Regions from separate parts of the Streptomyces drozdowiczii genome, predicted to be linked through region 2. Evidence: predicted binding sites of a transcription regulator. Region 2 holds the regulator's gene; the other holds the start of a gene.
The links. Region 2 encodes HspR, which represses chaperone genes until heat shock. Its sites were predicted from a motif close to TTGAGNNNNNNNNNCTCAA; they were not measured.
Positions count from the first base shown of each region.

Region 1: lon (endopeptidase La) is a predicted target of HspR. The motif match lies at 1,926-1,944, and genes of this name have one in related genera.

Region 1 covers NZ_CP098740.1:2,246,540-2,249,744, reverse strand. The annotation lists gene NEH16_RS09935 (isochorismatase family protein) at 1-221, opposite strand, end outside; gene NEH16_RS09930 (DUF4259 domain-containing protein) at 288-689, opposite strand; gene NEH16_RS09925 (class I SAM-dependent methyltransferase) at 948-1,703, shown strand; gene lon (endopeptidase La) at 1,967-3,205, shown strand, end outside.
Region 2 covers NZ_CP098740.1:3,689,302-3,692,506, forward strand. The annotation lists gene dnaJ (molecular chaperone DnaJ) at 1-1,106, shown strand, start outside; gene NEH16_RS16795 (heat shock protein transcriptional repressor HspR) at 1,108-1,554, shown strand; gene NEH16_RS16800 (helix-turn-helix transcriptional regulator) at 1,622-2,602, opposite strand; gene NEH16_RS16805 (response regulator transcription factor) at 2,787-3,205, opposite strand, start outside.

The sequences.
Region 1 (3,205 bases), 1.4 Mb from region 2:
TGCAGCGCCCAGCCCGGCGTGAACGGCTCGTCGCCCGACCCCGGGTCGCCGTCGTTCTGGAGGTGGACGACGACCGCGCCCGCCCGCCGGGCCCGTGCCAGCAGCCCGGCCGTACGGTCCAGCAGCACATCGGCCGCGGGCACGGCACCCGCGCCGGTCACCCCGTCCTTCTGCACGTCCACGACGATCAGGGCCTGCACGGGGAGCGGGGTCTCGGTCATGCGGCCATCCTGTCCGGCGCGGCGCCGGGGCTCCACGGAATATCGGTGCCGCTGGAGCGGGGCCGCTCAGGGCCGGGGCACAAGGACTCCGCGCAGCTGGTTGACCCCGGTGTGCCAGGGCCCGTCCTCCGCTTCCTCCCAGAGCTCCAGCGCCTCGGACGGTTCCGTCAGGACCCGGTCCAGCGCCCGGAGCGCGAGTCCGCGCAGGCCGGTCAGGTCCGGAAGGGGCTCGTCGGGGCCGTACGCGGAGTCGGCGGGGGCGCCCCCGGGGCACTGCGCCGCGACCAGGGCGGCGGCCGCTATGGCCTCGTTCGCGACGTCCGAGTCCAGGTAGTCCGTGGTCTCCGCCGTCTCGGTCAGCGCGGCCCGGACCATCGCCTCGCGCGCCTCCGGCGCGGCGTCGTCCAGACCGCCGCACCAGTCGGCGGCCGTGTCGTTGTCGAAGGGGCCCACGTCCCACGTACCCATGTGTCTCTCCCGGCGAGCTGTCGAGTCGATCCCCCGCATCGTGACAGGCGCCACTGACAACGCCCGCCGCACCAGTCAGCGGTGTCGGTGCCGTTTCGATGGGTTGCGCCGTGCCATCAGGTTTTGTGCGGATTGACTCTTCGTTTTCCGTCCGCTGCCGCGGCAGGCGGGGGCTTGCGAAAACCATTGGTGCCCGGCCCGCTCCGCTGGTGGACTGACGTCCTACCGTGAATCTGCCGCGTGACGGAGGTAGTGGTGGTGACAGGTTATGGCGTGCTTGCCGAGGTGTACGAATGGCTCATCTCGGATGCGAAGTTGCCTCCAGCCGAGTTCGTTGCGTCGTTCGACGACGTCCTCGATCTCCTGCCGTCGAACGCTCAGGTCCTCGACTGTTCGTGCGGAACCGGGCAGTTGGCGGTTGGCCTCGCCGGTCGTGGCATGCAGGTTGTCGCGACTGACGCCAGCGAGGGGATGGTTCGTCGGACCGCGGAGTTGGCCGAGGAGTTCGGGGCGTCCGTCCGGACCGTACGGGCGAGCTGGGAAGAGCTGCCCGACCATTTCCAGGACAACACGTTCGACATGGTGTTCTGCGTGGGAAATTCGCTTCACCACGCCGCGGGCGCGACAGGCAGGAATGCTGCTCTGGAGTCGATGTCACGGATTCTGCGCCCGGGCGGGCGCTTGGTGCTCACATCGCGCACTTGGGAACTCGTGAGGGCCAGAGGTTCCCGGCTGGACATCTGGGACCGACTCGTCCGACGAAACGGTCGCGATGCCGTCGTGATTTACCGCTGGGAGATTGCGCCGCATTGGGAGGATGAGCACCATATCGAGATTGCGATCGCCCAAATCGATGCGACTGGGCCGGTTCTTGTCCGCTCGGAATTGCTGTCCTGCTGGCCCTACCGGTACGAGGAACTCGAAGTCGAGCTGCACCAGGTCGGACTCCGAACGGAACTGAGCACGTTCGATCTTGAGGCCGAGAACTACATGGTGGTCGCGAGCAAGGTATGAACTCCGGGGCCATCCGCTCCAGCAACGAGAAGGCTGCCGGGTCATGGCCGGGGCGCGGCGGCGTGCCCGGTGCGGCGTCGAACGGCAGCCCGGTCTCGATCTCCACCATCTGCCGCTCCCACTCGCGGGCCGCGGACTCCTGCACCGACTCCGGCGCAGGACATCAGCGGCTGATCGCTCAGAGCGAACAACGTCCGGGGAACATTGTGGGGCTCACAAGCATTGAGCCGGTATAACTCAACTTGACTGCCGAAGGGGAGATCATGGCTACTGAGTCCAACGCCGTCACACCGCTCACCCTGCCCGTGCTGCCGCTCGACGACGAGGTCGTGCTGCCGGGGATGGTGGTGCCGCTGGACCTGTCGGACGCCGAGGTGCGAGCCGCCGTCGAGGCCGCGCAGGCCGCTGCCCGGGAGGGCGGGGGCAAGCCCGAGGTGCTGCTCGTCCCGCGCATCGACGGGACGTACACCGGGATCGGCGTCCGCGGCACCGTCGAGCAGGTGGGGCGGCTCTCCGACGGCGACCCGGGCGCCCTCATCCGGGGCCGCGGCCGGGTCCGCATCGGAGCGGGCACCAGCGGCCCCGGTGCCGCCCTCTGGGTGGAAGGGGTCCGGGTGGACGAATCCGTCCCCGACCCCCTGCCCGGGGCCGTCGCCGAGCTGGTCAAGGAGTACAAGGCGCTCGCCACCAGCTGGCTGAAGAAGCGCGGGGCCTGGCAGGTCGTGGACCGGGTCCAGCAGATCGAGGGCGTCTCCGCGCTCGCCGACAACTCCGGTTACTCGCCCTTCCTCACCACCGCCCAGAAGGTCCGGCTGCTGGAGACCACCGACCCGGTCGCCCGGCTGAAGCTCGCCATCCAGTGGCTGGGTGAACACCTCGCCGAGCAGGACGTCGCCGAGTCCATCGCCAAGGACGTCCAGGAGGGCGTCGACAAGCAGCAGCGCGAATTCCTGCTGCGGCGCCAGCTCGACGCCGTACGCAAGGAGCTGTCCGAACTCAACGGCGACCCGGAGGACGAGTCCGACGACTACCGGGCCCGCGTCGAGGCCGCCGACCTGCCCGAGCACGTCCGCGAGGCCGCGCTCAAGGAGGTCGACAAGCTGGAGCGCGCCTCCGACCAGAGCCCCGAGGGCTCCTGGATCAGGACCTGGCTCGACACCGTCCTCGAACTGCCCTGGACCGAGCGCACCGAGGACGCGTACGACATCAAGGGCGCCCAGGAGATCCTGGACGCCGAGCACGCGGGCCTCCAGGACGTGAAGGAGCGCATCACCGAATACCTCGCGGTGCGCAAGCGCCGGGCCGACCGCGGCCTCGGCGTCGTCGGCGGACGGCGCGGCGGCGCGGTGCTGGCCCTCGTCGGACCGCCCGGCGTCGGCAAGACCTCGCTCGGGGAGTCCGTGGCGCACGCCATGGGCCGCAAGTTCGTCCGCGTCGCGCTCGGCGGTGTCCGGGACGAGGCGGAGATCCGCGGCCACCGGCGTACGTACGTCGGGGCGCTG
Region 2 (3,205 bases):
AGGCGTACCGGAAGCTCGCCCGCGAGTTCCACCCGGACGCCAACAAGGGCGACGACAAGGCGGAGGAGCGCTTCAAGGAGATCTCCGAGGCGAATGACGTCCTCGGCGACGCCAAGAGGCGCAAGGAGTACGACGAGGCGCGCGCCCTCTTCGGCAACGGCGGCTTCCGGGCCGGGCCGGGCGGCGCCCAGGGCAACTTCAACTTCGACCTGGGGGACCTCTTCGGAGGCGCCCCGGGCGGGGGCCAGGGCGGCGGCGCCGGCGGTTTCGGCGGCGGCGGCCTCGGCGACGTGTTCGGCGGCCTCTTCAACCGCGGCGGCGGCGCCGGTACGAGGGTGCAGCCGCGGCGCGGCCAGGACATCGAGTCCGAGGTGACGCTCAGCTTCACCGAGGCGGTCGACGGGGCCACGGTCCCGCTCCGGATGTCCAGCCAGGCCCCCTGCAAGGCGTGTTCCGGCACCGGCGACAAGAACGGCACCCCCAGGGTCTGCCCGACCTGTGTCGGCACCGGTCAGGTCTCGCGCGGCAGCGGCGGCGGCTTCTCGCTGACCGACCCGTGCGTGGACTGCAAGGGCCGCGGCCTCATCGCCCAGGACCCCTGCGACGTCTGCAAGGGCAGCGGCCGGGCCCGCTCCTCGAAGACCATGCAGGTGCGCATCCCGGCGGGCGTCTCGGACGGGCAGCGCATCCGGCTGCGCGGCAAGGGCGCCCCCGGCGAGCGCGGCGGACCGGCCGGCGATCTGTACGTCGTGGTCCATGTCGACGCCCACCCGGTCTTCGGCCGCAAGGGCGACAACCTCACCGTCACGGTGCCCGTCACCTTCACGGAGGCGGCGCTCGGCGGCGAGGTGAAGGTGCCGACGCTCGGCGGACCGTCCGTGACGCTCAAGCTACCGGCCGGTACGCCGAATGGGCGTACGATGCGGGCCCGCGGCAAGGGCGCGGTCCGCAAGGACGGCACCCGGGGCGACCTCCTGGTCACCGTCGAGGTGACCGTGCCGACCGACCTCGGTACCGAGGCCCGGGACGCGCTGGAGGCATACCGCAAGGCGACCGCGGGGCATGACCCGAGGGCGGAGCTGTTCCAGGCGGCGAAGGGAGCTTGAGGTGGACGGCCGACGGCGTAATCCTTATGAACTGACCGACGAGTCCCCGGTGTACGTGATCTCGATCGCGGCCCAGCTCTCGGGCCTGCATCCGCAGACACTGCGCCAGTACGACCGCCTCGGCCTGGTGTCGCCCGACCGCACGGCCGGACGCGGCCGGCGCTACTCGGCCCGCGACATCGAGCTGCTGCGTACGGTGCAGCAGCTGTCGCAGGACGAGGGCATCAACCTCGCCGGCATCAAGCGCATCATCGAGCTGGAGAACCAGGTCGCGGCGCTCCAGCAGCGCGTCGCCGAACTCTCGGCGGCCGTGGACGGAGCCGCAGCGGCCATGCAGCAGCGCGAGGCCCAGGTCCACGCGTCGTACCGGCGCGATCTGGTCCCGTACCAGGACGTGCAGCAGACCAGCGCCCTGGTGGTCTGGCGCCCCAAGCGCCCCAAGGACTGACCCCGCGCCCAGGCGGCCCGCCACCCCGGTCAACCGGGGGCGGCGGGCCGCTTCGCGTTGTCCGCCGTCATCGGGCGGGCTCCGCGATGCCGGACCGGACGAGCAGGGCGCCGAGGTGGGTGCGGCTGGTGGCGTCGAGGGTGTGCATGAGTTTGGCGATGTGGGCACGGCAGGTGCGGACGCTGATGCCGAGCTTGCGGGCCACCATCTGGTCGGTGTTCCCCTCGACGAGGAGGCGGGCGACGCTCAGCTGGGCGGCGGTGACCGGGGTATCGTGCGCGGGCGCCTGAAGGGGAGAGGTGAGCGGCTTGGCCTGGGCCCACAGCACCTCGTACACCTGGATCAGGTAGCGCACGAGGGCGGGGTGGCGGATCTCCAAGGCGGCGTCGCGGTTGGCGCTGGCGGGGATCAGGGCGACGGCGCGGTCGAAGATGATGAGCCGTTCGGCCGTCTGCTCGATGGTGCGGACCTGGATGTTGGCGGGCGGGATCTCATCCAGATACGCCTTGATGGGCTGGTTGTAGCGCGCGGGGTGCTGGTAGATGTGGCGCAGAGACACGCCGCGTTCGGCCATGGCGAGGGCACGGCCCAGCGCCTTCGAGAGCCTCTCCTCCTCCCGTCCGGTCCCGCCGGGTTGCAGCGTCAGGACCTCTTCCCGCGTGTTGCCCAGAGCGTTCTCGATGGCCGTGTCGATCAGTGGAAGGCCCTCGAGGACGGTGATCGCGAGGTTGGGGTCGGTGCTGGCGACGGAGGCCAGGGGTGCCAGGGAGTCGGCGAGGGCGGCGGAGAGCCGGATGCGTTCGTGGATCTCGCGGGTGACCGGCTGGAGCAGATGGGCGAGCGCCGCGGACGGAGGCACCGGTCGGATCCAGCCATCGTCCTGTGGATCGGGATGGACGAGAGCCAACTCGATGAGGCACGGGGCGGGTTCGAGAGCGTAGCGGGGCAGCCGGCCGGCTCTGAGCGCTTCGCTGTACGTCGTGACGCCGGCCTCGCACAGTTCCAGATCACCGTGCGGCTGATGCGATATGCCCTCGTGCTTGCCCATTTGTGACCCCCCACTTTTGGCAATGCAGCAAGATGACGGTGGTGCCAGCCTAGTTCCCGGGCCAGTGTGGACGTGTCGGGGGAGCCGGGAACTCCCCCGGCTGATCTGGGGCGTGGCCATGCTCTCCCCCATTGCGTGGCACGCCCGCCCGGCCCGGGGGGTGGGGATCTTTGGGGCCGGCCGGTCAGGAATCCTGGTCCAGGATTCCTGACCGGGCGATCAGATAGCCGAGTTGGGCGCGACTGGTGCTGCCGAGAACGGCGGACAGCTTCGCGACGTGGGCACGGCAGGTACGCACATTCATGCCGAGACGGCGGGCTATGGCTTCATCGACGTGGCCCTCCACCAGGAGTTGGGCGATGGAGCGCTGCACGCCCGTGATGCCGTCGCGCGCTGGATCGTAGGGCGCCGCCTCGTTCAGTGGGACAGCCCTGCTCCAGAGCTGTTCGAATACCTTCGTCAGGTACGCGACCAGCCCGGGGTGCCGCAGCTCCAGGGCGATGGGCGGATCGTCCCTGGCCGGAATGAACGCCACAGTGTCATCGCAGATGATGAGGCGCTCGATGAGTTCCTCCAGCGTCCGGATCTCCATACGCGCGCCGG